Regions from separate parts of the Microbispora sp. H10949 genome, predicted to be linked through region 1. Evidence: riboswitches for the same ligand, from Rfam matches in the RefSeq annotation. Region 1 holds a riboswitch; each other region holds the start of a gene.
What was found. A riboswitch is a leader RNA that binds a small molecule or an ion and turns the genes downstream of it on or off. The one in region 1 is predicted to bind cyclic di-AMP.

Region 2: linked by a shared signal. The riboswitch ahead of HHX40_RS29120 (C40 family peptidase) and the one ahead of HHX40_RS19125 (hypothetical protein) in region 1 are both predicted to bind cyclic di-AMP.
Region 3: linked by a shared signal. The riboswitch ahead of HHX40_RS10110 (CHAP domain-containing protein) and the one ahead of HHX40_RS19125 (hypothetical protein) in region 1 are both predicted to bind cyclic di-AMP.

What each region holds. Positions count from the first base shown of each region.
Region 1 is NZ_JABBWZ010000006.1:580,914-590,305, reverse strand. Features, by position in the region: gene HHX40_RS19160 (VOC family protein) at 1-82, opposite strand, end outside; gene HHX40_RS19155 (DUF2087 domain-containing protein) at 133-630, shown strand; gene HHX40_RS19150 (TrpB-like pyridoxal phosphate-dependent enzyme) at 695-2,053, shown strand; gene HHX40_RS19145 (ATP-binding SpoIIE family protein phosphatase) at 2,248-3,966, shown strand; gene HHX40_RS19140 (TIGR03086 family metal-binding protein) at 4,054-4,620, shown strand; gene HHX40_RS38240 (50S ribosomal protein bL37) at 4,639-4,716, opposite strand; gene HHX40_RS19135 (DeoR/GlpR family DNA-binding transcription regulator) at 4,855-5,661, shown strand; gene galT (galactose-1-phosphate uridylyltransferase) at 5,710-6,768, shown strand; cyclic di-AMP (ydaO/yuaA leader) riboswitch at 6,842-6,979, shown strand; gene HHX40_RS19125 (hypothetical protein) at 7,014-7,925, shown strand; gene HHX40_RS19120 (hypothetical protein) at 7,982-8,410, opposite strand; gene HHX40_RS19115 (DinB family protein) at 8,633-9,142, shown strand; gene HHX40_RS19110 (M50 family metallopeptidase) at 9,216-9,392, opposite strand, start outside.
Region 2 is NZ_JABBWZ010000012.1:197,056-206,447, forward strand. Features, by position in the region: gene HHX40_RS29105 (hypothetical protein) at 114-683, opposite strand; gene HHX40_RS29110 (helix-turn-helix domain-containing protein) at 837-1,415, opposite strand; gene HHX40_RS29115 (hypothetical protein) at 1,548-2,657, shown strand; cyclic di-AMP (ydaO/yuaA leader) riboswitch at 2,996-3,155, shown strand; gene HHX40_RS29120 (C40 family peptidase) at 3,286-3,789, shown strand; gene HHX40_RS29125 (SAM-dependent methyltransferase) at 3,955-4,698, shown strand; gene HHX40_RS29130 (BtrH N-terminal domain-containing protein) at 4,708-5,691, opposite strand; gene HHX40_RS29135 (hypothetical protein) at 5,801-7,009, shown strand; gene HHX40_RS37270 (cellulose binding domain-containing protein) at 7,577-8,941, shown strand; gene lgt (prolipoprotein diacylglyceryl transferase) at 9,133-9,392, shown strand, end outside.
Region 3 is NZ_JABBWZ010000003.1:598,470-607,861, reverse strand. Features, by position in the region: gene HHX40_RS10135 (hypothetical protein) at 1-252, opposite strand, end outside; gene HHX40_RS10130 (DUF2945 domain-containing protein) at 552-779, shown strand; gene HHX40_RS10125 (DUF4236 domain-containing protein) at 885-1,064, opposite strand; gene HHX40_RS10120 (MarR family winged helix-turn-helix transcriptional regulator) at 1,252-1,755, shown strand; gene HHX40_RS10115 (hypothetical protein) at 1,856-2,434, opposite strand; gene HHX40_RS10110 (CHAP domain-containing protein) at 2,584-3,408, opposite strand; cyclic di-AMP (ydaO/yuaA leader) riboswitch at 3,720-3,864, opposite strand; gene HHX40_RS10105 (SPW repeat protein) at 4,182-4,649, opposite strand; gene HHX40_RS10100 (glycoside hydrolase family 15 protein) at 4,770-6,545, opposite strand; gene HHX40_RS10095 (D-arabinono-1,4-lactone oxidase) at 6,642-7,922, opposite strand; gene HHX40_RS10090 (peroxiredoxin) at 8,033-8,695, opposite strand; gene HHX40_RS10085 (class I SAM-dependent methyltransferase) at 8,841-9,392, shown strand, end outside.

The DNA.
Region 1 (9,392 bases):
CGCCGAGCAGGCCGGTGAGGAAGCGGGCGGAGGCGAAGCGATCGGTGCTGTGCACGATCGTGTGATCCAGTCGAGCGGGCACGGCGCCCTCCATGTTTCCGAAGGTACTCATCGGTCACATACCGTGGACGGGTGATCGACAAGCGCATTCCCCGCGTGCTCGGGCTGCTCGGCCAGGAGGACACGCTGCGGGTTCTCTCCTGTCTCGTCCTCCATCCCGGGGAGCCTCTCGGCAAGCTCACCGGGCTCGGCCCGGACGAGGTCGGGCGGGCGCTCGGCCGGTTGGAGCGGGGCGGTCTCGCCGTACGGGACGGGGACGGGTGGCGGGCGCGGCCGGAGGCCTTCCGCGACCTGCTCCGCGCGGTGCCCGCCGAACCGGCGGGCCCGCTGGACGCGTTCCTGGTCGACGGGCGGCTCCTCTCCATACCGACGAAGCGGGCCAAGCGGCTGATGGTGCTTGACTACGTCTCCCAGGTCTTCGAGGTGGGCACGCGGTACCCGGAGAAGGAGGTCGACGTGGCGCTGCGGGCGTTCCACGACGACCACGCCGCGCTGCGCCGATATCTGGTGGACGAGGGGTTCCTCACTCGGGAGGACGGCGTCTACTGGCGCTCGGGCGGCACCGTCTGACCAGGTCCGGCCACATCGGCGGGTGCCCTTTCCCGACCGGCCCGCCGCGCGGACACTGGGAGACATGGGTGAGCCGACCAGGGTCCTTCTCGACGAGTCCCGGATCCCCCGGAACTGGTACAACCTCGTCCCCGACCTCCCCGCGCCTCCTCCCCCAGTGCTCCACCCGGCCACGCTCCAGCCGGTCGGCCCCGACGACCTCGCGCCGCTCTTCCCGGCGGAGCTGATCGGGCAGGAGGTCTCCGGGGAGCGGTACGTCCCCGTTCCGGATGAGGTGCTCGACGTGTACCGCCTGTGGCGGCCCACTCCCCTCATCCGCGCCCGCCGCCTGGAGCGCCGGCTCGGCACGCCCGCCCGGATCTACTACAAGTACGAGGGCGGCAGCCCGTCCGGGTCGCACAAGCCGAACACCGCGGTCCCGCAGGCCTACTACAACGCGCGGGAGGGCGTGCGGAGGCTGACCACGGAGACCGGCGCGGGCCAGTGGGGCTCGGCCCTGGCGTTCGCCTGCGGCCAGTTCGGCCTGGCGTGCGAGATCTGGATGGTCAGGGCGTCGTACGACCAGAAGCCCTACCGCCGTACGCTGATGCGCGTCCACGGCGCGACGCTGCACGCCAGCCCGTCGGCGGTGACCGCCGCGGGAGCCAGGATCCTGGCGGAGGACCCGCACTGCACGGGGTCGCTGGGCATCGCGATCAGCGAGGCCGTCGAGGTCGCCGGGCAGCACGACGACACGCGGTACGCCCTGGGCTCGGTGCTCAACCACGTCCTGATGCACCAGACCGTGATCGGCGAGGAGGCGCTGGAGCAACTGGCCGTCCTCGGCGAGACCCCCGACCTGGTCATCGGCTGCACCGGCGGCGGCTCCAACTTCGCCGGCCTGGCCTTCCCGTTCCTGCGGGAGAAGCTCGCGGGGCGGATGGACCCGGTGCTGCGCGCGGTGGAGCCTGCCGCCTGCCCGTCGCTGACGCGGGGCACGTACGCCTACGACTTCGGCGACACGGCGGGGTTCACGCCGCTGATGAAGATGCACACGCTGGGCCACACGTTCGTGCCGGACCCCATCCACGCCGGCGGGCTTCGCTATCACGGCATGTCGCCGCTGCTGTCGCACGTGTACGAACTGGGCCTGGTGGAGGCCGTGGCGGTGACGCAGACCGAGTGCTTCGACGCGGGCGTCCGCTTCGCCGGGGCCGAGGGGATCCTGCCGGCTCCCGAACCCGCCCACGCGGTGGCCGCGACCATCGCGGAGGCGCTGCGGTGCGCCGAGTCGGGCGAGGAGAAGGTCATCGTGACGTCCCTGTGCGGACACGGCCATTTCGACCTGCCCGCGTACGAGCGTCACCTCGCCGGCCGCCTGGAGGACTTCACGCTCCCGCAGGAGCGGATCGACGCGGCTCTCGCACACCTGCCTTCCGTTTGATGGCAAACTGTCTGATGTGACGCATGTTGACTGATATCCGTTTCGTCCGTTGACCGCAGGGTACGGCTGCGCCATCGCGCCGTCGTGCCGGCCAAAGCACTCATGCCAAACGGCTGAAATGCGCGGTATCAGCTCCATACGATTCTGGGACACCATCCGCTCTCGCCGGAGTATTCGTTTTGAACCGGAACTGCGTGATCAAGGACCCCGCCCCGGCGGACCGGGGACAGTGGCGGCGCAGCGGCGCCGCGTCCGCGCACGAACGGCTGGCGTTCCTGAACGAGGCGAGCCGCCGCATCGGCAGCACCCTCGACCTCGAGGAGACGAGCCGGGAACTCGTGGACGTGGCCGTCCCGAGGTTCGCCGACACCGCGGCCGTGATGCTCCAGGACCGCCTCCTCAACGACGGCGAGCTGTCGTCCCGCCCGGTGGACGGGACGACCCTCGTCCGCCGGACGGCGATGGGCGTGGCCGGCGCGGACGCGGACGCCTGCGTGAACGCCTTCCCCGTCGGCGAGGTGGCGGTCTACCCGGCGAGCCTGCCGCAGGCGCAGTGCATGGCGAGCGGCAAGCCGCTGATGTATCCGGCCATGGACAAGGAGAGCGCCCGGCTCATCGGCGCGGCCTTCGGCCGCGAGGACGCGATCGCCGCCCTGCTGACCGACGCCTCGTTCCTCACCGTGCCCCTAAGGGCCCGGGGACGGGTGCTCGGGTGCGTGGTCTTCACCAGGCGGGCGGGCGCGCCCCCGTTCGAGGAGCAGGACGTCGCGGTGGCCGAGGACCTCGCCACCCGCACCGCCGTGTGCGTCGACAACGCCCGCCTCTACACCACCGAGCGCCGGACCGCGCTGACCCTGCAGAGCAGCCTGCTGCCCGCCGAACTGCCGCAGCCGCTCGGGATGGACATCGCCTCGCGCTACCTTCCGGCGAGCGACCTGATGGGCGTCGGCGGAGACTGGTACGACGTGATCGCCCTTCCCGGGTGCCGTACGGCCCTGGTGGTGGGCGACGTCATGGGCCACGGGACCAGGGCCGCGGCGACGATGGGCCAGCTCCGCACGGCGGCGCGCACGCTGGCGAGCCTGGACCTGCCGCCCGACGAGGTGCTGTTCCGGCTCAACCTGATGAGCCAGGACCTCGATCCGACCCAGATCGCCACGTGCATCTACGCCGTCTACGACCCGGTGACGCGCGGCTGCGCGCTCGCCCGCGCCGGGCACGTGCCGCCGATCCTGCTGCATCCCGACCGGTCGACCGAGATCGTCGAGCTGCCGTCGGGCCTTCCCCTCGGCATCGGCAGCGACCCGCTGGAGATGCGCGAGCTGGTCCTGCCGGCCGGGAGCGTGCTCGCCTTCTACACCGACGGCCTGGTGGAGAGCCGCGAGCGGGACCTGGACGCCGGGATCATGGGGTTGCGCCGCCTGCTGGCCGGGCCCGTCGAGGACCTCGACGACATGTGCGACGACATCATCAGCAGCCAGCGGGCGAGCCACGAGCGCGACGACATCGCCCTGCTGGTGGCCCGTGTGCGTGAGCTCGACCCGGACGAGGTGGCGACCTGCCCCCTGCCCGCCGACCCGAAGTTCGTCTCCCAGGCCCGCCGGTTCGTCCGGGTCACCCTCGCCGCCTGGGGGCTGAGCAGCCTGGTGGACAGCACCCAGCTCATCGTCAGCGAACTGGTCACCAATGCGCTCAAGCACGGCTGGCCGCCGATCGAGCTGCGGCTGCTGCGCTGCCGCACACTGGTGGTCGAGGTCGCCGACGGCTCCCCCTCCAGCCCCGCCCCGCGTACGGCCACCCCCGACGAGGACACCGGCCGCGGCCTCCAGCTGATCAAGCGCTTCGCCTATCGCTGGGGCACCCGGCCCACCCCGTACGGCAAGATCGTCTGGGTCGAGCAGCATCTTCCGTGACCGGCCGCCTCCTCGCGGGCGGGCGGGCATGACTGATCGCCGGGAGGAGTTACGGTCGAATCGGGGAGCTCGTGGCGAGGAGGGGACATGATCGACATCCGGGACGCGTACCGCAGGGCGCTCGACGGTTTCGGCGACCGCCTCCATCTCGTCCGCCCCGGACAGTGGGACCTGCCGACGCCGTGCGTCGACTGGGACGTCCGGGGGCTGGTGAACCACCTGGTGACCGAGAACCTGTGGGCTCCCGAACTGCTGTCGGGCCGCACGGCCGCCGAGGTGGGCGACGCGTTCGAGGGCGACGTGCTCGGCGACGACCCGGTGAAGGCGTTCGAGGCGTCCGCGCAGGGCGCCGTCCAGGCGGTGTACGCCGAGGGCGCCCTCACGAGCGTGGCTCATCTGTCCTTCGGCGACGTGCCGGGCGAGGAGTACATCACCGAGCTGTTCGCGGACGCGCTGATCCACACCTGGGACCTCGCGCGGGCCGTCGGCGGTCCGGAACGGCTCGACCCCGACCTCGTCGCGTCCTGCGCCGAATGGTTCGCCAAGGCGTGGGACGGCTACCGCGAGGCGGGCGTGATCGGGGACGAGCGCGACGTCCCGGCCGGCGCCGACCAGCAGACCAAGCTGCTCGCGGCGTGGGGCAGAACCCCCTGAGACGGCCCCGGAACCGGGCTATCGCCCCGTAGGACGCTTGCCGTGGTTGGCCTTCTTCTTCCTGCGGGCCTTCGACTTGCGTGCGCGTCTGCCCATCGCGGCCGCCTTCCCTGGAGTACGGGTTTCGCCCACTGTCCCCCCGCGGGCGGGCGGCGGCAAGTACCCGCACCCCGGCTCAGCGCTCCTGTACGTATGTGTGCATAATCTGTTGGAATCTGTTTAAAGGAGTGGCGGATGCTGGCCCAGCAACGGCAGCAGGCGATCCTGGAGAGAGTCCGCAGGTCCGGCGGGGTCCGGGTCGCGCAACTCGTGCGTGAGCTCGGGGTGTCGGACATGACGATCCGCCGCGACCTGGAGGTCCTGGCGGAGCGCGGCCTGATCGTTAAGGTGCACGGCGGGGCCACCGCCACCGGCGCCGGCTCCACCGAGGAGCCGGGCTTCGCGGCCAAGTCGATGCGGCAGCAGGCCGAGAAGGAGGCCGTCGCCCGCTGCGCGGCCCCGCTCGTACGGCCGGGAAGCTCCGTCGCGCTCTCGGCCGGCACGACGACCTGGACGCTGGCCCACCACCTGGTGGACGTGCCCGAGCTGACCGTGATCACCAACTCCGTCCAGGTGGCCGACGTCTTCCACCGGGCGGGACGGCCCGACCAGACCGTGGTGCTCGTGGGCGGCGTGCGGACGCCGTCCGACGCGCTGGTCGGCCCGGTCGCGGTCGCGGCCGTCCGCTCCCTGAACGTCGACATCCTCATGCTCGGCGTGCACGGCATGAGCGTCCGGGCCGGTTTCACCACCCCCAACCTGCTGGAGGCGGAGACCGACCGCGCCCTGATCGCCGCCGCCCAGCGGCTCGTCGTCCTGGCCGACCACACCAAGTGGGGGACCGTCGGCATCAGCACGATCGCGGCCCTCGGCGAGGCCGACGTGGTCGTGAGCGACACGGGCCTGCCCGAGGACGCCCGCGCCGTGCTGTCGGAGCACGCCGGCGAGCTCCTCCTCGCGGATCCGTCCGGCGAGGCGCCCCTGAAGACCGCCTCCGTGTGACGCCGCCGCGACGCCGGAGAAGAGCCCTGTGAAGCTGGAGATCGCACCGTGAAGCGCACCATCGCTCATCTGGCCGACGGCCGGGAGCTGATCTATTTCGACCGCCGCGACGACGCCGACCACGACGTGGCCGACCCCCGGGATCTGCCCGCGCGCCCCCTCGCGTCCGAGTTGCGTCACGACCCGCTCATGGACGAGTGGGTGGCCGTCGCCCGGCACCGCCAGACCCGCACCCACCTGCCGTCCGCCCAGGAGTGCCCGCTCTGCCCCGGGCATCCCGGCTCGGAGATCCCCTCGCCGTACGAGGTGGCGGTGTTCGAGAACCGCTTCCCGTCGTTCAGCTTCAACACCGGCGCGTACGAGCAGGTGGGCGGGCTGAGCGAGGTGCGGCCGGGGACCGGGCGCTGCGAGGTCGTCTGCTTCACCTCCGACCACGACGCCTCCTTCAGCTCCCTCGGCGACGAGCGGGCCGCGCTGGTCGTCGAGGCGTGGGCCGACCGCACGGCCGAACTGTCCGCGCTGCCCGGCGTGGAGCAGGTCTTCTGCTTCGAGAACCGCGGCGCCGAGATCGGCATCACGCTGCCGCACCCGCATGGGCAGATCTACGCCTATCCGTACGTCACGCCGCGTACCCGGCAGATGCTGGAGACCGCCGCCCGGCACCGCGGCGGCAACCTGTTCGCGGACGTCCTGGCGGCCGAGCGGAAGGGGCCCCGCGTCGTGGCCGCCAACGAGCACTGGACGGCCTTCGTCCCGGCCGCCGCCCGGTACCCCTTCGAGGTGCACCTCTACCCGCACCGCCGGGTGCCGGACATCCCGGCGCTGTCGGCGGAGGAGCGGGCCGCCTTCGCGCCGCTGTACATCGACGTGCTGCGCCGCCTGGACGGGCTGTTCGGCGTCGTCATGCCGTACGTCGCGGCCTGGCACCAGGCTCCGGTCACCTACCGCCGGGATCTGGCCTACCTGCACCTCCAGGTCTTCACGATCCGGCGGGCGGCGGACAAGCTGAAGTACCTCGCCGGATCGGAGTCGGCGATGGGCGCCTTCGTCAACGACGTGCTGCCGGAGGAGGCCGCCCGCATGCTGCGCGAGGTGGTAACGGACTGATCTCCGTACGGTTGCGACTTGGGGTGGCAGTCACCATTTCTTTACCACTAGTATCCCTGGCACCACCGGTTACAGCCGGTGCCGCCTAATCCCGGGCGCCTCGCCCGGGAGCCGGGGACCCATTCACGCCTCTGGGGTAAAGGCACGTCGCTGCCCGGGCTCCTCCAGCCCGCACCCGTCAGCTAACCCGGTCGGCAGATGGAGAGGAGTGGGCTCTGCCCCGCGCGTTCCCCCTGGCCGCCGGTGTGTTGACCGCCGCGGCCCTCGTTCTCGGCACGGCCGCCGGGGGCGCCGCCGCCCCCAAGCCGACGGAGAGGCAGCTCAAGAAGCAGCTCGCCGGCCTGCAGAAGAAGGTCGACCGGCTCATCTCCGACTACAACGCCAAGCGGGTCGCGCTCGCCAGAGCGCGGGACGACGAGGCGGCGGCGCGCGCCCGCGTGACCAGGGCGGAAACCGACTACATGGCGACCCTCGACGAGGTCCGGGAGTTCGTCGGGCTGCGGTACCAGACCGACAGCGTGCGGGTCCTGCCCAACCTGACCGTCTCCGCGGTGGCGTACCAGCTCAAGGAGGAACAGGCCGCGAGGCTCGCGCGGGTCGACGAGGTCCGCACCGAACGGCAGAAGGCCGCCGAGGCGGCGAAGGCGCTCACCGCGTCGCTGAAGTCGCAGGCCGCGGAGGTCGCCGGTCGGCGCCGGGAGGCCGAGAAGCTCATCGACGACATCAAGGACAAGATCGACCGCCTGGTCCCGATCGCTCCGGGCCGGAGGGGCAGCGGGTCGTGGGCGCCCGAACTGCCGGCGGGCGCGGACAACATCACGCCCCGGATGCGGCTCATGCGCTCGGAGGTGGAGGAGCACTTCGATCTGAGCTTCCCGGTCGGCTGCTACCGGGCCGAGAACAGCGGTGAGCACCCCCTCGGCCGGGCCTGCGACTTCATGATGAGCTCGGGCGGCGCCATGCCCTCGGCCCAGATGAAGGCGCTCGGCGACAGCCTGGCCGCCTGGGCCATCAAGAACGGCCCGAAGCTCGGCGTGATGTACGTCATCTGGCAGCAGCGCATCTACAACCTCGGCCACCCGGGCTGGCGCCCCATGTCCGACCGGGGCGGCGTCACCGCCAACCACTACGACCACGTCCACATCTCGATGTACTGAGCAGGAGCTTCGAGGGCCGGCGGCCTCGCCGAGCGAGGCGGCCGGCCCGTTCCGCGTCAGGCGGGGATCTGCTTCTCGTTCCAGGTGTAGTAGATGTAGGTGCTGCCGGGCCCGGTCATCGTGCCGTAGACCTGCCACCAGCTGTTGGTGCCGGGCGAGAAGCGGAAGACCTTGTCGCCGGGCCGGTCGTCCACGAACACGGTCGTGGACCCGTCGGAGGAGTGGATCTGTACCTCGATCGTGAACGTCTCGGTGTCCGGGATGTCGAGGCAGACCTCGTGCGTGTACGCCGACGGACCGGCGATGTTGTAGTTACGGCCGTCCACCGACGGCCGCTGGACGTTGGTGGGGACGTAGCTGGTCCGGGCGTAGGTGTACCCGCCCGTGGAGCAGTCGACCGCGGAGGCGGACGCGGGACCGACGCCGGTGAGCGTGGCGCCGAGGACGCCGGTGGCGACGGCGAGAACGGAGATCGTGCGCTTCATGCCTCTCCTCATCCGTGCAGCGACCCTCCAACCAAAATGGTTGAAGGCTGAACTGATTCTGACTCGATCATGCTGTTTGGACAAGTACAGGCAAAGGTTCGTCCACGCCCGAGTCAAGCGGGTCGCGAGAGCGCGCCCCCTCTCCTGCGCCTGGAAGGCGGGCCGTCCGGCGGGGCGGAAATGAAGTGGTCGCACCCCGGGGGCCAGGGGGAGGATGTCCGGATGACCGACACACGTACCGATCCTCCGCTCGCCGCGGGCGAGCGCGAGATGCTGCGCGCCTTCCTCGACTTCCACCGCCAGACGCTGGCCGTGAAGTGCGAGGGCCTCGCCGAGGAACAGCTACGGCTGCGCTCCGTCCCGCCGTCGTCCCTGTCGCTGCTCGGCATCGTGCGGCACATGGCCGACGTCGAGCGGAGCTGGTTCCGGCGGCGGCTCGCCGGCGAGGACCTCGAAGGCATCTACTACACCGACGACGATCCGGACGGCGAGTTCGACAACGTGGACACGGCGTCCGCCGAGGAGGCCTTCGCCACCTGGCGCGCGGAGATCGAGCACGCGCGGGCGGCGGAGGCGGCCTGCGCCGATCTGGACGCGACGACGAAGGCGGCCCGGCAGGGCGTCCACCACTCACTGCGCTGGATCATGGTCCACATGATCGAGGAGTACGCGCGGCACAACGGCCACGCCGACCTGCTGCGCGAGCGCATCGACGGGGCGACGGGCGAGTAGGGACCCCGTCCCTCACCCGCCGGGCCGGGCCCGCCCGGCCCGGCCCAACCCGATCAGCCCGGTTCAGCCCCGCTCAGCCCGAGATGCGGACGGGGTTCACCAGGTCGGCGTAGATGAGAAGGCCGCCCATGACGACGAGCAGGGCCGCCATGACGTACGTCAGGGGGAGCGCCTTGGCGACGTCCACGTAGCCCGGCATGGGCCGCCGGCGCACCCGGGCGAAGGCCCGCTTGACTCCCTCCCACAGGCC
Region 2 (9,392 bases), on a different contig from region 1:
CGGGCCACCCGTCCTGAACTGTGTCCGGAGCGCCGCGACCGGGACCTCCGTACCCGTGCGGGGTGTGAAACTTTCAGCTCCGCGACGCGGCGGAAAACCTGCCCATCCGCCGGTCAGCCACCCGGGCCGACCTCGTTGTCCGGCGCGCCGTCGCCTGCCGTGGGCAGGTCGCCTCGTTCCACCGGCACGCGGGGCGGCGCGGTGCCGGCCTTCCCGTCGCCGGTGGCGCGCCGCGCCCCGGCGACGGCCGCCTTCAGCGCCGCCCGGCCGACGTCCGTCACCCCTCCGCTCAGCTTGATGAGGACGTCTCCCCTGAGCGCGACGTACTCGTGGCGGTCACCGGCCATCCGATACCAGCCCACCTCGTCGTGGACGCAGAGGACCAGCGCGTCCGGGGGCGTGGCGAGGTTGATCGGAGTGCTCCGGCACACGTCGTCGTCGAAGGCGCCCCGGTCGACCCGCAGTTCCACCTGACGTCCGCCGGGCGCGGTGTAGAAGACGCCGAACCCCTCCTCGCCGACCCCGCCCATGGACTGCTCGGCCATCTCGTATCCCGGCAGATCGACGAGGTAGACGAGGTCGGGCGCGACCCCCAGCTCCCGCAGGTGATCCATGTCCACACCGGAGGAGGCCGTCACCGACCCGCACGCGCCCAGGCAGGCGAGCCCGAGAGCCGCCGCCATGGCCCATCGGCCTCTCCTCACCCGGTCATCGTCCCCGGCCGGGAGCGTTCGACCACCGCGCGAGCCGCATCGTCGCTCCTTGATCGCCTGCAGGTGTCCCCATTATGCGCGGAAAGCCGTGGTTCGTCCTTGAGACGGTTCAGCGGGCGTCTCCTACGCGCCGCGTGGTTTCGCCCGGACGTGCATGCGTTCGCCCTGGGTGCCGAACAGGCTGAGGATCTCCACCGGCGCCTCGCCGGTGCTGCCGAACCAGTGCGGCAGCCGGGTGTCGAACTCCGCGGCCTCCCCCGCCCTGAGGACGAGGTCGTGTTCGGCGAGCACCAGCCGCAGCCTCCCGTTGAGCACGTAGAGCCACTCGTAGCCCTCGTGCGTACGCGGCTCGGGATCACAGCGCTCCACCGAAATGATCATCTTGTACGCCTGCAGCCCGCCGGGGTGCTGGGTCAGGGGCACGATCGTCGAGTCCCAGCGGCTGATGGGCTTCAACCGCACCCGGGGGTCGCCGACCGGCGGCGCGCCGACGAGTTCGTCGAGCGGCACCTGGTAGGCCCGCGCCAGCGGCAGCAACAGCTCCAGCGTGGGCTTGCGTTCGCCGGACTCCAGGCGCGACAGGGTGCTGACCGAGATGCCGGTGGACTCCGCGAGCCGGCTCAGCGTGCTGCCGTTCTGCCTGCGCAGCGCACGCAGCCGGGAACCGACGGAGGCCAGGACGGCGGCGTCGTCGTTTGCCATACCGGCAATCCTACTTGTCGTTTTCGCACGCGGACAGGCCGATTCCACCGCATCCGCGCCGGAAGTCGCGTGGCCGCCCGGTGAACGAATGTCCTCGATCGGACGTCATATGGGCGAACGGAGGGGAGCGTCATGCGTACCGCAGTCGTCACAGGGGTGATGGTTCTCGGCCTGGCGAGCGTGCCGCCCGTGGCCGCGTCCGGTGCGGCCCACCAGGGCCACCTGGGCTATCAGGGCTACCAGGCGGAGGCGCCCGCGCCCACGTGGAAGCCGGTCAGGGTGAACACGCTGCCCGGGGACGACGTGCTCAACGACGTGACGGTCCTGGGCAACGGGTCGGTGTGGGCGGCCGGGCACCGGGTCGTGAACGGCAGGCAGCGGGGTCTCGTCCAGCGGTTCGACGGCCGATCCTGGCGGGTCGTCCCGAACAGCCCGCCGTACGAGCTGCGGGCCGTGACGGCCACCTCCGGCACGAACGCGTGGGTCTTCGGCGAGGGCAGGGCCGCGCGCTGGAACGGCCGCGGATGGACCACGATCTCCCTGGGCAGTGGCTTCTCGGCGACGGACGCCGACTCGACGGGCGCGAAGGACGTCTGGGCGGTCGCCGGGACGGCCGCCACGGCGAGGCACTGGAACGGGTCCTCCTGGAAGAGCGTCCGGCTGCCGGGCCGCGCCTCCGCCGTCGACGCGTACAAGGCCGGCGTGGCCTGGGCGGCGGGCGTCAAGGGCAACCATCCCTCGATCATGCGGTGGAACGGGACGTCCTGGACCCTGGTCCCGGCTCCGGCCCTCACCCTTCCCGCGCCGGACGCCGTCGTGACCATCCAGGACATCGCGGTCGTGGGATCGAAGAACGTGTGGGCCGTCGGCGGGGTCAGCTGGGAGGGCGCCGACGAGGAGGGCGACGACGTCAACTTCGGCCGCACCCTGGTGATGCACTGGAACGGCAGGTCGTGGACCGTCTCCATCGGCTCCGCCAACGCCCAGCCGTACACCGAGGTGGAGCCCGACGGCAGGGGCGGCGTCTGGGTCCTGCAGGGCAACTGGAACCCCACCCTGTGGCAGGTCACGGGCTCGACGTGGCGACAGGCCCGGCTCGTCCGGAAGTCCGGCACCGACGCCGTCGTGTTCTCCGTCGCCCGCAGGCCGGGAACGACGACGATGTGGGGCGCGGGCTTCAGCGTCCCGCAGGGCGACCCCGACGACCCCTCGGCCAACGGCACGTTCTGGCGTACGCAGTGACCGTCTGACCTCGCCACGCCGTGGACCGACGGCGTGGCGAGCGCTTCGGGATCGCCCGCGGCCGGTGGAAGATGCCCCGCCGGCCGGATGCGCGCGCCCTGGCGACCTGCGGAAGGCCGATCGGCCGGTGTGACGAGCGTCACGTTTTCCGACTACCACACCTGCCCTGACCTGCAGCTCCCCGCTTTATGATCCCTTTATGCGGTCATAATCCCATTTGCCCCCTTTGCGGCAATATGGCGTGTCTTGGTAGTTTCCTTGCCCAACGAACCCGGCCAGCCCGTGTTCGGAAAGCGCATCCACTGTCACCGGCGCCATGTCCTCTCCCGCCCCCCTGGGCGCCGGTGATGCCGAATCCGTGCAGCAAGGAGGCCCGGAGCCGGGGAACCAATCGACCTTCCATCCGAAGGTCCGGGGTGAATCGGCGCGTAAGCGCTGTAGGGCGACTTCCCTGCCCGAATCCGTCAGCTAACCCGGTAGGCGCAAGCGGAAGACCCTAGGAGAGATCCCCCTGTCCGCCAACCCCACCAATCTGCTTCGCGCTGCCTGCGTCACGCTCGGTAGCGCAGCGCTCACCGTCTCCCTGGCAGGCTTCGGCGCCCTGCCTGCCGGCGCCGTCACGGGGACCGTGACAGCCCCGCCCCCGGACTCGACGGCCATCCCGCCCGAGCCCCCCGTCACGGCGTTCACCCCGTACGCCGGAGAGACGCCCACGGCCTCCACGGCGGAGGCCTCCGTCAACACGAAGCTCACCAAGGCCGCTGTCCAGCAGGAGAAGGCCGAACTCGCCATCAAGGTGGCGAAAAAGCAAATCGGCGATCCCTACGTCTGGGGCGCCACGGGCCCGGGGGCGTTCGACTGCTCCGGGCTGGTCCAGTTCGCCTGGCGCAAGGCCGGCGTCAAGATCCCGCGTACGACGTGGTCGATGCTCAACGCCGTCAAGAAGAAGGTCTCCCTGGCGCGTCTCAAGCCGGGCGACCTCATCTTCACCAGCGGCGGCGGCCACGTGGGCATGTACATAGGGAACAAGAAAGTGATCAACGCTCCCCACTCCGGCGCGGTGGTCAGGGTCGACCGCCTCAAGGGCTACTGGAGGAGCAACTTCGTCACCGCCGTACGCCCCGGCGTGTGACCCCGGCGTCGTGGACGACACCCCGGCGGGGACGTCCGGTCACACGTGACCGCGTCTCCGCCGGGGGCCGGCCAGGCCGGCGGCACGCCGGCGGTCGTCCCGGCGCCGCCTGTAAGGGCGGATTCGGCTTGCCGCAAGGGTTCGGGGATGCGGAAGGATTGGGCCATGGACCGCCAGCTGATCAGCCATCTCGCTCATCGGGACCACCCCATCGCCGCGCCGGTCTCCGGTGCCAACGTGACCCGGCTGCTGCGCCGGGCCCGGCTGGCCGAGGGGGCGAGAATCCTCGATCTCGGCTGTGGCGAGGCGGCCTGGACGCTGCGCGCGCTGGCGCTCTACCAGGACGCGACCGCCGACGGTGTGGACATCTCCGCGCTCGGCCTCAAGGCGGCGGAACAGGCGGCCGAGGTCCAGGGCGTCTGGGAACGCATCCGGTTCCACGAGCGGCCGGCCGCCGACTTCCCGGTCGCCGAGCAGTACGACCTCGTGCTCTGCGTCGGGGCCACGCACGCGTTCGGCGGGCTCGTCCCGACCGTCGAGCACGTCCGCCGTTACCTGCGGCCGAACGGGCTGGCACTGGTGGGCGAGGGCTTCTGGGAGCGCGAGCCGACCACGGAGGCGCTCACCCGGCTGGGCGCCGCGAAGTCGGAGTTCCTCGACCTGCCCGGCACCGTCGCCGCCGCCGAGTCCCCCGGTTTCGACGTCGTCCACGCGTACACCAGCGATCTGGCCGAATGGGACGAATACGAGTGGTCCTGGACGGGCACGCTGCTGCGCTGGGCCAACGAGCATTCCGGCCCGGACGCCGACGACGCTCGCACGGCGGCTCTGGAGCACCGTGACATGTGGCTGCGCGGTTACCGGGGCATCCTGGGGTTCGTCACGCTCCTCCTCCAGCGCAGGAACTGACCCGATCCCCTACAGCTGACGGAGCACCCGCATGGCGTCCTCCTCCAGGCGCGAAAGGTCGCGGAGGATGACCCCGGCCTGCTCCAGGTGTCCCGCGTCACCGCTTTCTCCCGCCTTCGCGATCAGGACGGACACCTCCGTCCAGAGGCCGGCGGCCTCGGCGTACAGGCGGTGACCGGTGCGGAGGCCGCCGTCGTCGATCAGCCGGGTGCACTCGTCGAGGAAGTCGCGGTAGAGGGCGCGGAACAGGGCGCCGCCGGTTCCGCCCTTCTCCATGAGGAGAGCGGCCTGCGGCAGGTCCCGCCGCGGCTCGGCTGCGCGTAGCAGCCATCCGGGCACCTGCTTGCCGGCCTTCTCGATGCCGCGGTGGCCCAGGTTCGCGATGGGAGCGGCGAGGAAGGCGTCGGCGCAGTCCCGGATGGCGGGGATGATCTGGTCCCGCCAGTTGAGCGGGCGGGCCGGCAGGGTGAGGGTGAAGGACCGGTTCCTGGCGGTCATCGGGCCGCGTTCGGCCCGCGCCCTGGCGAGGCCGTCCCGGCCGGTGCGTACCGCTCCACCCTGCTGGTCGGTGTCCACCAGGTAGACCTCGTGCTCGTCGTAGCCGTACATCGCGACGACATGACCACCGAAGTGCACCTTGGAGCGGAAGTAGTCCAGGTGGTAGCAGTCGAGCTGGAGGCCGACCGGCCGGCCCGCGTCGACGCGGGCGGCCACATTCTCCCACGCCTTGCGCGACGAGGTGGTCTCCTCGGTCGCCAGCGTCAGTCCCAGCCGGGCGGCCAGGTTCCTGGTGAGTTCGAACGGCTTGACCCGGCCGCCGAGAAAGGGGATCGGCATGGCCTTGCTGTCCCAGTAGACGAAGGACAGGCCCGACCCCAGCCCGAACAGCATGGGCTCGGACAGATCGAGCCCCTCGTGCCGCAACAGCACCCCCAGCGCCGTCGTCTCGCAGTGGCGCATGCCACGGGTCTCGACGTCCTTCACGAAGGTCATGCGTCGCTCTCCTCATGCCGGCCGACGGTCACCCTGACACCTCTATCGCACCTGATGTGAGTAGGGAGGTACTCATGCGGAGCGTCAGAGGCCTCTTTAGCCTTCGAGCATGTCGATCGAGCTCGCCGTCGCGCTGGGCGCGATCGCCACCAAGGCGGCCGTCACCGCGCTGCTCCAGCAGGGCGCGTGGGACGACGCCAACTGGGCGATCGTCGCGCACCAGGTGATCGACGCCGTGGTCGGCGTGCGGAACCGGCCCGACGCGGGGGTGCAGCGGATCGGCCAGCGGTTGGACGTGCTGGAGCGGCAGATCGCGGCGGTGGGGCGGAAGGTCGACCTGATCCCGGTACGGGAGTTCGACGAGCACATGGCCGCAGGGCGCCGGTACATGCGGGACCTACGGGACCAATGGCGCACCGCCTACGACCGGTACGCGCTCGTCGAGCGAGCACAGCACGAGTTCGTCCGTGCGTTCGGCATCGCGGAGAACATGAAGGACGCGTCCCGGCAGGCGCTGGCGGACACCGCCATCGCGGGCTGCTGGTTGTGGGTGCCCTCCATGCCGGACGTGATCAAGACCATCGGGCAGGCACGGCTGATCCTGGAACAGGAGTTGCTGTTCGGCGCGACCCTGCCCACCAGCTCGTACGCCGATGTGGTCAGGCTCTGCAGGGCGTACGGCGAGTGTCCCGCATGGACCGGGAATCCCGTCGTGCCGGCGAGCGGTCCGCCGACGCCCGGCGCCCGGGTGGCCGTCAGGGCCGAGTACAACCGGTGGACCAGATGCGCGGGCGTCGACATGCGGGTCAACCCGGCAGGCGACGACGGTGCTCGGCAGCGGACGGTCACGACGCGCAGCGGGCTGGTGATTCCGGTTGACACGGCGCCGGGCCCGCAGGAGCGGGTGAAGATCGAGCTGCACAACAGGCGCGCCGACTGGATCTCGGTGTCGGTGACGGCGGACGCCGTCGTCGTACGGCTGCCGCAGCACAACAAGCTGCCGGGCCAGAACAGGGTGGCCCCGGGGAGCTCGGCCTCGCTGACTCTGCCTCGGCCGGGGTTCTCGGCGTCCTTCTCACCGTACGGAAGCCCTTCAGCCCTGCCGTCGGATCAGTACTTCGCGAACCCGCGGAACGGCCTGGCCTCGAACCCGTCGCCGATACCGCCGATCCCTGCCATCGGTTTCGTCCTGCCGCGGTCCTCCAAGCGGCTCCAGACCGCACCGCCGCCCTCGACGCCGCGGATCCCCCCTCCCAGGCGCAACCAGAGAACGTCCTGGTGGCAATCCGCCCTGGACTGGGTCGAGGAAAACTGGTGACTCCGATTCCGCCGGTGCCATGACCGCCGGGCCTCGGCGCCGGAGGGGCCTGAAGCGCAAAGCTCCGAGATGAAATTTTCATCTAGGCGGCGACGGCGGCCTCGGCCTTTTCCCTGGTCAAAACCGAAGGAATGGCCGCTCCCGGGCGAAGGGCCGTCGAGGAGAAGACAAGATCCTTGACACGCTTCATGACTTCCTATTTGCTCCGGTTCACCACCACTTCCAGTCGCCCGTTAGAGAGGAGCACTTGGCCGCCCCCGTCACTGTTAGCGTTAACAAACCGTGGCCTCAAAAAACACACGGCAATGCGCCATGCCGACGCTGACGGACATCTGAACTCGCCCTGCTCTTCTGCAGCAGGGAAGGGGCGAGCACGCACACGCCGACGACGGTCGGTCACCGCGCCGCTCCGGGTCGACTGACGGTGGGCTCACCTGGCGTTTGAATCCGTCCGGCAGGGCTGCCCGGCCGGCATGCACAGGCCGCGGACGCCCCACCGGACGAAAAAACAAATGGCTTCCCTATCGACACACGTCCATTTTCGAATGGCAAGGGAGTTGCGGGAAATTGAGACAGAAATCCATTTTCGCCGCTGTCGCGGCGGCCGCGCTTCTCGTTCTGGCGACGGGACAGGCGGCGCTGAGCGACAGCCTTGGCACGGCCAAGTCGTCCTCGGCCACCGCCGTCGCGGCGGCGACCGCCGGATGCGGTAAGACCCCGACGCTGAGAAGCGGTTCACAGACGATCACCACCAGCGGCAAGAATCGTAGCTGGATCCTGAGGATTCCCGACAACTACGACAACACCCGCCCCTACCGGTTGATCATCGCGTACCACTGGCTGAACGGCACCGCCCAGATCGTCGACTCGGGCGGCTCGGACGGAGCCGTCTGGGCCTACTACGGGCTCAAGCAGGTCTCCAACAACAGCACGATCTTCATCGCGCCGCAGGGCATCAACAACGGCTGGGGCAACAGCAACGGTGAGGACCTGACCTTCACCGACGACATGCTGAAGCTTGTCGAGAGCAACCTCTGCGTCGACACGACGCAGCGCTTCGCCCTGGGGTGGAGCTACGGCGGCTCGATGAGCTTCGCGGTCGCGTGCGCCCGGCCGACGGTCTTCCGTGCCGTCGCGGTCTACTCCGGCGCGCAGCTCAGCGGGTGCAACGGCGGCACCCAGCCCGTCGCGTACATGGGCATCCACGGCACCCACGACTCGGTGCTCAACATCTCGCAGGGACGGGCGCTGCGTGACAGGTTCGTCTCGAACAACGGCTGCACGCCCCAGAGCCCGCGGGAACCCGCGCAGGGCAGCCTGACGCACATCATCACCGCCTACTCGGGATGCCGGGCCGGATACCCGGTCGTCTGGGCCGCGTTCGACGGGGACCACACCCCCTCTCCCAATGACGGGTCCACCTCCACCAGCGGCGCCAGGACCTGGACGACGGCTGAGGTGTGGAAGTTCTTCACCCAGTTCCAGTCCGGCCCGTCGCAGTCGCCCTCGGCTTCGCCGTCCCAGTCCCCGTCGCAGTCGCCCTCGCAGTCGCCGTCCCAGTCCCCGTCGCAGTCGCCGTCGCAGTCGCCGTCGCAGTCGCCCAGCGGCGGACCGGGCGCCTGCCGCGTCACCGCCACGGTCAACGCGTGGAACAACGGCCTGACCGAGAACCTCGCCATCACCAACACGGGTTCCTCCACCGTCAACGGCTGGTCGCTCGTCTTCACCCTCCCCGGCGGGCAGACCATCACCAGCGGGTGGAACGCCACCTACTCGCCCACCAGTGGCCAGGTCACCGCGAAGAACATGAGCTACAACGGCACGCTGGCGCCCGGAGCCACCACTGAGGTCGGCTTCCAGGCCACCCACACCGGCAACGCCGGCAAGCCCACCTCGTTCACCCTGAACGGAAGCCCCTGCACCGTCGCCTGATCGGCGAGGATCGCCGGGGGTGGCGCCCGACCGGGCGCCACCCCCGCACGCGTCCGTGCGTACGGCCACGACGACGCGGTCCGGCGCGCGAGGCGCCGGAAGGAGGAGCCCCGCAGGGGCTCCTCCTTCCGCACCTTTGCGATGAGGTCACGAAGGCGGCCAGGCGGCCGCACGTTGGCTAGCCTCACCGCATGCCCCTCGCCTCGATCCCCAGCCCTGCCCAAGGGGTCTGGCACCTCGGATTCATCCCGATCCGGGCCTACGCGTTGTGCTTCGTCCTCGCCATCCTCTTCGGCGTCTGGCTCAGCGAGCGGCGCTGGCGCGCCCGCGGCGGCGAGAAGGGCGTGATCAGCGACCTCGCGGTGCCCGCGGTGGTCTTCGGGCTGGTCGGCGCCCGCCTCTACCACGTCATCACCGACTGGCAGACCTACTTCGGCCCGCGCGCGATCAA
Region 3 (9,392 bases), on a different contig from region 1:
GCCGGCGTCGCCCCGCTCGCCCGCCGTCCCGCCGGGCGCCATCCACGGCGGCGCCTGCGGAAGCATGAACGGAGACTCCCCGTCCTGCGGCGCCCCGCCGGGCGTGAGAGCGAATGGTCCCGCCGGCCGCCACGACGGCGTGGCGTCGTTCGTGTCCGCGGTGGCCGTCGTCCCGGTCGGAGCCGGGTCCGGCGGCACGACGGCCGGCCCGGAGAGGAGGGCGGCGGCCAGTACGGCAGTGCAGAGAGGCATGAGACTCCCCCGAGGTCATGGATGGTACGAGCACGACGGTAAGCGCCGCACCAGGGAGTGATCACGCATCCCACGACCAATGTCCGGTCAAGCATGGTGATCGGGCGCTTCACCCGCAAAGGTCCCATCACGCCTGCAAGCGGCCCGCCTGACGGGCGCCGCAGCGGCGTGGAACATACGGGTTCGGCGCCCCGCGGAAACGCCGGGGAAACGGCACGGAGATCAGGCGCCCAAGGGATCGCCCTTTTCCTGGATTCCCATCCCGAGTGCCGGCGGGACGAAGGGGTATGCGCGGGCCCATGAGTGACAAGCGCGAATCCGAGGAACCGAAGGTCGGCGACGAGGTGACCTGGAAGAGCCACGGCGGGACCGCCGAAGGCAAGGTCGAGAAGAAGATCACCGAACGGACCGAGGAGGCCGGCCGCACCGTGGCCGCGTCTCCGGAGGAACCGCAGTACAAGGTGCGCAGTGAGAAGAGCGGCGGCTCGGCGGTGCACAAGCCCTCGGCGCTGCACCCGAAGAAGTGACGCCCGAAGAAGTGAGCCCGGAAGAAGTGAGCCCGGAGAAGTGACGCCGCCGGGGTCCTGCGCCGGGCGGGCCGGAGGCCGCGCCCGGCGCGTCACGCACCCGCTCTAGCTGAGCGTCTTCTTCCAGTGGAAGCCGCCGGGCAGGTTCACCGTGAGGGTGCGACGCCCGTCCGCCGTCTTGGTCACGCGGAAGGCGCGACCGCCGTAGCTGTGGCCCACACCGCCGCGCGACAGGTTGAGTCTGAAAGGCCCCATCTTGATTGACTTACGGTAGCTCCAGCCCATCGTTTCCCTCCGTGTTTTCCGTGCCCCCGCGACTACCCACAGAAGCGATCAGCACACGCGCTCGCACAGAGGTGCATGTCGGGACGCACCGCCGCCGTCCTCGCCGTACAACTCCTGGTCACAGGGTGGGAACCTTTGTCCGGTGCAATGACGAGACGGCGGCTGGGACCGTGTAAAAACGATGCCTATGGCTAAGGATGGGGACGAGGAGCCGATCGCGGACGACCTGGAGGCCGTCACGTCCGCCGTGCTCACCGCGTCGCGGGTGCTCGTCGCGATCTCCGCACGCTCCCTCGCCTCCGCGGAGGACAGAGTCACACTGCCGCAGTTCCGGATGCTGCTGGTGGTCGGGCAGGGAGAGACAAAACTGGTCACGCTGGCCGAGAGACTCGGCGTGAATCCCTCGACCGCGATGCGGATGGCGGACCGCCTCGCCGCCGCCGGGCTGCTGAAGCGCGAGGTGAACCCGCAGAACCGGCGGGAGACGCTGCTGCGGCTGACCGACGTCGGCTCGCGCATCGTGGACGAGGTCACTGCCCGGCGCAAGGCGGAGATCGCGGCGATACTCGCCCGGATGCCCGCTCCCCGGCGTCAGGCTCTGATCACCGCCATGCGCGAGTTCACCGACGCGGCCGGCGAACCGCCCACGACCGTCTCGTTCCCGCTCGGCTGGCCCGATCCGTCCTCCTGACCCGATGCCTGAACGGACCTGGTGATCCGGTACGCCCGCCGGAAGCCGGCCGGGTTCGCGGCGGCGGCGCACTCGCCGGGTACGCGGTCGTCACGCGGACTCAGCATCCGGAGGCGGCGCACTCCCCCGGGATGAGGCCGCCGGAGCCACCGGCCGTCGAGGGCGTGTCGTCGCCTCCGCCGGAGCCGGTGCCCGCGCCGCCCTTCGTGTCACCGCCCGCCTTTCCGGCCGGCCCGGTCTTCACCTGGCCCGTGCCGCCGGGCGCCTGACCGGTGGACCCACCGGCGCCGGAGCCGGTGCCCGTGCCGTCTCCGGCGGGCGCCTGCGCGGAGCCTCCGGAGCCGCCGTCCGCGCCACCACCCTCGGCGTCGCCCGCCGAGCCGTCATCCGCGCCGTCCTCGGCGCCGGTCCCGGAGTCCGGTCCCGCCTCGGCGGGATCACCGGCGCCGTTCTCCTGCGCCGGTGCCGTCTGCTGCCCGGCACCGCCCGCGGAGGGGCCCGGGTCCGTGGCGCCGCGCAACGCGAAACCCGCACCCGCCGCCGCGAGCACGGCGACCAGGATCACGGCGACGATGACGAAGGGCTTCCTGCTCTTCGCGCCGGACGGCTCGTCGCTGGAGAGGATCTCCTGACGAAACTGATCATCCTGGCTCGTCTGTGAGGGGACGCGCCCGTACATGTGAGACAACTCCCAGCGGTCGTATCGGGGGAAAGCTCCACGGCTTCCGCGGGTGGCTGCCCACCCTAGCCGCGCGAGTCACCGAATTTCACAGACACCCGCAAACGATCTCAAACTCCCAGAGTGTTCCCAGGCGCCTCTCCGGCCGGTCAGCCGAAATAGGGGAGGTGGAACGGCTCCTGCGCCGCGGCGGGGCCGGACACCCCGGCTCCCACGACCTCCTGGCCGCGTCGCTCGCCGCCGTGCCCCTCCCGCCGCGGGCCACCCATGCGGTGCCGTCCGCCGGACGTCGCCGCCGCGGCGGCCCTGAAGCGCAGACCCGTCACCGCGGTCGACACGAGCGCGAACAGCAGCCCGGCCGGCAGGACGGCGTCGCTCGGCGAGAAGACCGTGCCCGGCGGCTGCCCGTGACCCGCGGCCATGCTCCGCGTGGCCGACGCCGCCGCCCCCTGCCCCACTGCCCCCTGCACCACCGCCCCCTGGACCGCTGCGTCCGCCGCCACGGGCTGGACGGTGACGGTCACCTTCGGGATCACCTTGACCTTGCGCGGCAGGCCGTACCCGACGATCTTGCTGGAGTCGCGCACCTTGCGCTTGAGCCAGACGCCGTCGACATTGCCCTCGATCGTGTGGACCTTGCCGCCGACGACCTTCTCGACGATGCCGACGTGGTCGATGTCCTTGATGCGCTTCGACCCCGACCAGTCGAAGAAGACCACGGCCCCCGGTTCCGGCTTGCGGCTCCAGGCGCCCTGCTGCTCGAACCACTTGGCGTGCCGGGTGGTCAGCGCGAACTCGCCGACGTGGTCCCGCACGCCCGCCCGGTTGGCCGCCCACGAGACGAACATGTCGCACCAGGGAGCCGCCTTGAAGTCGGAGTCCATGGCGATGTTGTCGGCGTACCACTCGCCGAACTTGGTCGGCTTCCCGGGCCGTTCCCGGTAGCCGAGTTCCGGGCGTACGGCGTCGAGCAACTGCTGTGCTATCGGATCGGTAGAAATCGAAGGCTCCTATGGCGCGCGTCAGAACATGACGAACCCGCCGCCGGGCACGACGGCATGCGGGCATGACCGTCACGCCGACCGTCACGCCGGCGGACGCACCGGCGGACACGGCCGCGGCGGTCCCCGGGCGGGCGGGGTCGGACGGGATTCAGAAACGGGAGATGTGGCAGCCCGTCACGGGCGCGCCGTCACCCCGGAAGCCTGGAGACGTTCCAGGGCGGGCATGTGGTCCGGCGACGGAGGCCGGACCGGGTGGGCAGGTGGAGCGGACACTCCACGCGCTCTCCTCTCCTTGGCCGCCTACCGGGTTAGCTGACGGGTTCGGGCCAGGAGTAGCCCTACCGGATGGTCCGGATTCACCCCAGAAGAGACGTGGGTCCCCGGTTCCCGGGTTCGATGACATCCGGGATTCGGCGGTCGCCGGTCGTCCTCGGGTTGAGGACCACGCACCGGCGTACTGACCGGAAGCATAGTAGATCACGAGAAGGACACGACCGAAAAACCGGCAAACAGGTCCATTTCTGCACCTTCTGCACCATGCTTCCGCAGGTCCTCGCACTGACGGCACCTAATCGTGATATGCGCCACATCGTCCGGTACGGGCCCGTCTGGCACTCGGGCTCCCATAAAGCACGATGGCGGGGCGTGAGCGGGCTCGGGCCCTCTCACGCCCCGTCGATCCGGCCGGCCCCGCCGCGTCGGACCGCTGGCGTCGGACCGCAGGCGGCGGGCTGCCGCGCCGGCTACCACTCACCGCCCGGTGCGCCGACTCCTCTCCGCCGGCCGTGCTCGTGCTGCCGGTAGTTGGCCGCGAACGCGAGCGCGCCGAGGCCGAACAGGAAGATCACCGCTCCGGTGACCACGTTGTTCCAGATGGTCGCGGTGGTCGCCGGCTGGCCTCTGATCACCCACGGCGCGATGATCGCCCAGACGCCGAGCACCGGTGTCACCCAGCTCACGCCGTACGTCCGGCCGAACGCGGAGGCGCAGCTCAGCGCGAGCGCCGTGACGACCAGCCCGACGATCAGGTTGTTGACCGTCAGGCCGCCGAACCCGGTGAATCCCACGATCCACGGCGAGATGGCGAGGTAGAGGCCGGCGAGGAGCGTCACCGCGTCCATGACCTGCGCCGGGGCGGTCGATCCCGCCCGGTCGTACGTCTGGCGCAGCTCCGTGACGTCCGGGCGTCGAGCCAGACCTGGTTGCACCATGATGTGTCACCTCTTCTCCCAGGTGGCCGGGGGCCCGAGACCCCTCTCTTGCATCATGCAACCGGGGACGGCGCGGAGGGGAGACCGCGAGACGCGCGGATTGCAGATGAAGTACATCTGTCAGGCAGATGGCGCCGCCGCCGTCAGGGCTTCCGCCGTGTTGACGATCGAGACGTGGCTGTAGGCCTGGGGGAAGTTGCCCACCTGGCGGCGGCGGGTGGGGTCGTACTCCTCCGCCAGCAGGCCGACGTCGTTGCGCAGGGACAGCAGCCGCTCGAACAGCGCCCGCGCCCGCCTGCGCCGGCCCAGCAGGGCGAGCGCGTGCGCGAGCCAGAAGGAGCAGGGGACGAAGACCCCCTCCCCGCCCGGCAGCCGGTCCACCCCGTCGGCCTCCGGCCGGTAGCGCAGCACGAATCCGTCCTCCGTGAGCTCGCGGCACACGGCGTCCACGGTCCCCGTCAGGCGGGGGTCGTCCAGCGGCAGGAAGCCGAGCCGGGGGATCAGCAGCAGCGCGGCGTCCAGCCCCCTGGAGCCGTAGAACTGGGTGAAGGTGTTGCGGCCGGGGTCGTACCCGTGGGCGCACACGTCCCGGTGGATCTCCTCCCGCAGGGCGCGCCAGCGGCCCACCGGGCCGTCGAGCCCCTGCCGCTCCACCGAGGCGACCATCCGGTCCGCGGCCACCCACGCGAGGACCTTCGCGTGCACGAACGGGCGGCGCGGCCCGCGCACCTCCCAGAGCCCGTTGCCCGGCTCGCGCCACGCGCCCTCGAGATAGTCCATGAACGCGCGCTGCAGGTCCCAGGCGTCCTCCTCCGGCCCCAGCCCCGCCTGTCTGGCCTGGTAGAGGCAGTCGATCACCTCGCCGTACACGTCGAGCTGGAACTGCCGGGCGGCGGCGTTGCCGACCCGCACCGGCCGGGACCCCTCGTATCCCGGCAGCCGGTCGAGGGTCCGCTCGGGCATCCGGCGGCCGCCGTCGATCGTGTACATGATCTGCAGGTCGGCCGGGTCTCCGGCGACGGCCCGCAGCAGCCAGTCACGCCAGGCGGTCGCCTCCTCGGAGTACCCCGCCCCGATGAGCGCCTGGAGGGTGAACGCGGCGTCCCGCAGCCAGCTGTAGCGGTAGTCCCAGTTGCGGGAGCCTCCGATCAGCTCCGGGAGGGACGTGGTGGGCGCCGCGACGATGCCGCCGGTCGGGGCGTAGGTGAGGGCCTTGAGCGTGACGAGGCTGCCGGACACCGCCTCGGCGTACTCACCCCGGTGACGGCACCGGCCGAGCCACTCCCGCCACATGCGCTCGGTGTTCGCCAGCTCCTCGGCGGCCTCCAGCCGGTGCGGGCGGCTCCGCCACGACTCCTGCCAGGTGAGCACGAACGGCACCCGCTCCCCCGCCGCGACGGTGAACGAGGCGGTCGCGGCGCGCGGGCGCGACTCCTGCGTCAGCGGCACGGGAGACTGCAGCCACGCGGCGTTCGGGCCGGCGATCACGGCCAGTTCGCCGCCGCGCTCGCGCGTCCAGGGCACCACCTCGCCGTAGTCAAAGCGCAGCAGCAGTTCCGTACGCATCTCCACCCGGCCGCGCACGCCCTCCACGATCCGGACGACGTCGGGTGCCTCCTGGCGCGGCGGCATGAAGTCGAGGACCCGGGCGCACCCGCCGGGCGCGTCCCAGGTCGTCTCCAGCACCAGCGTGCCGTCGCGGTAGCGGCGCCCGGCGCAGGTGCCTCCCGCGGCGGGCGCCAGCAGCCAGTGCCCGGCCCGGTGCCCGCCCAGCAGGGCCGCGAAGCAGGCGCCGGAGTCGAAGCGGGGCAGGCACAGCCAGTCGACCGAGCCGTTCCGGCCCACCAGGGCGGCCGTGTGCATGTCGCCGACGAGCGCGTAGTCCTCGATCCGCATGGCGCCTCCCCTCACCCGTACGGCCGGGGCCGTACGCCGGGGATGCGGCGGCGGCCGCGGCACACACGTACCCCGGCCTATCTCCGCGAATCGGGCTTATCGCCGCCCGAAGACGTACCGCTCGACGTACTCGTTGGCGAAGACGCCCTGGGGGTCGTAATGCCGTGCCAGGGCGGCGAAGTCGTCCATGCGCTCGTAGCGGGAGCGCAGGACGTCCGGCGGGAGGGTGAAGAGCTTCCCCCAGTGGGGTCGCGCCCCGAACGGCGCCAGGCGCTCCTCGATCGCGGTCAGCACCGGCGTCACGGCGGCCGGGTCCTTGACCCAGGTGAAGTGGAAGGCCACGGTGTCGCGCCCCTGGCTCGGGCTCAGCCAGAGGTCGTCCGCGGCGATGCTGCGGATCTCGGAGATCTGCAGGACCGGGGCGATGCGGTCGCCGATCGCGCCGAGCGCCCGGAACGCCTCGGCCGCGTGCTGCCGGGGCACCATGTACTCCGCCTGGAGCTCCTCGCCGCTGCTCGGGGTGAAGTCGGGCCGGAAGTGCGGCAGGCGCTCGAACCAGGGGCCGGGCGTCCCCATCTGGGTCGTGCAGTGCACCGGGGACACGCCGGGCACGGGGTGGCGCGGGCCGTCGGCCGGGGCCGCCCCGAAGAAGCCGTCCGGCTCCGCGTCGCCGAGGCCGCCGGAGGCGGGGGCGAGGCGTTCCTTGACCCAGACCTGGTTGACGCGCGAGGTCCGCCAGTCGGTGAACAGGCTCACGCTGTAGGCGGCGGACATGACGGCGTCGAACCGGTCGTCGAGCACCTCCGCCGGAAGCCCTTCGTACACGCGCTGCCGGACCTCGAACGCCGGCAGGAGATCGAGCGTCAGGGCGACGACGGCGCCGAGCGCGCCGAGCGACACGACGGCGCCCCCGAACCGGTCGCCGTCCGCGTCCCGGCTCAGCGTGACGAGGTCGCCCTCGGCCGTCACCATCTCGACCGCGCGCACCGACGTCGCGAGCCCGCCGTTGCCGTCGCCCGAGCCGTGGGTGCCGGTCGCGCAGGAGCCCGCGACCGAGATGTGCGGCAGGGACGCGAGGTTGGGCAGGGCGTAGCCCTTCTCGTGCAGGCGCCGCCCGAGTTCGCCGTACCGCACGCTTGCGGCGACCCGGACGGCCGCCGACGCGGAGTCGATGTCGATCTCGGGGGGCAGGCCGTCCAGCGAGACGAGCGCGCCCGGTGAGTCGGCGATGTGGTTGAAGGAGTGGCCGCTGCCGAGGATGCGGACCTTCCCGCTCCGGGCGACCAGCCCGCGCAGTTCCTCCAGCGAGGAGGGCCGGTCGGTCCGCCCGGCCGTGAAGGTGATGTTGCCCGCCCAGTTCGTCACGTCTTGAGTCACTCAACGAGTTTTACCGGAACATCACCCGCGCGCCGGGCCCGGCGTGGCTCCGTACGGCTCAGACGGACGGTTCGGACGGACGGTTCGGACGGACGGTTCGGACGGACGGTTCAGACGGGACGGCCGGGGAGGCCGGCGAGGTACCAGTCGACGAGCTTGATCCTCTCGTCGGCCTGCCTGGCCTCCACCTCGGCCTGGGTCCGCGGCGCGCCCAGCAGCACGTCGTCGCCCGGCCGCCAGTTGGCCGGGCAGGAGACGCCGTCGCGGTCGGCCGTCTGCAGCGCCTCGACGAGCCGGAGGATCTCGGGGACCATGCGCCCCGCGTTCATCGGGTAGTAGAGGATCGCGCGGACGACCGACTCGGGGTCGATGACGAAGACCGCCCGGACCGCCGCCGTGGCCGACGCGTTCGGGTGGAGCATGCCGTACGCGCGGGAGACGTGGGTGCCGACGTCGGCGATGACCGGGAACGGCACCCGCACGCCGAGCCTCTCCTCGATCGCCCGGGTCCAGGCGAGGTGGCTGTGCACGGAGTCGACCGAGATGCCGAGCAGGGCGACGCCGCGGGCCGCGAACTCCTCGGCGAGTTCGCTGAAGGCGACGAACTCGGTGGTGCACACCGGGGTGAAGTCGGCGGGATGGCTGAACAGCACCAGCCACCGCCCCGCGTAGTCGGCGAGCCGGACCGGCCCGTGCGTGCTCTCGGCCTCGAAGCCGGGGGCCCTGTCGCCGATGAGCGGCAGCCGGGTGGCCGGCTCCGCGGCAGCGGTCATGACGTGCTCCTCTCCGTCCGCTCACTGCGCCCGTACCCGCGATGACCGGTCACGACGACGGGCCGTTCGCCCCGGTTCGGTAATCGCCCGCGGCGGCGTCGCGACAGCCGCCGCGCCCGGGGAATGAACCTCGCGAGGGGGCGCCATGCGGACGACCACGCCGGGGACCGAGATCAGCCATCCACTGTTCGCGCGCTTCTACACCTGGTTCAGCCAGGTGCTCGACCGGCGGGGCCTCGCCGGGCAGCGGGAGGCGCTGCTGGCCGGGCTGTCGGGCCGGGTGATCGAGGTCGGCGCCGGCAACGGGCTGAACTTCTGCCACTATCCGCCGTCCGTGACCGGTGTGCTGGCCGTCGAGCCGGAGCCGGTGCTGCGGGCGGCCGCCCGCCGCGCCGCCCGGGCGGCCCCCGCGCGGATCGAGGTCGCGGGCGGCCTGGCCGAACGGCTCCCGGCCGCCGACGGGGAGTTCGACGCGGCGGTGGTCACGTTCGTGCTGTGCTCGCTGCCCGACCCCGGCGCCGGGCTGCGGGAGATACGCCGGGTGCTCGCGCCGGGCGGACGGCTGCGCTTCCTCGAACACGTCCGTGCCGGGAGTCCCGGCTGGGCCCGCGCCCAGGACCTGATGGACGCGACGGTGTGGCCGCGCCTGACCGGCGGCTGCCACACGGGCCGGGACAGCGTGGCGGCGATCGAGGCG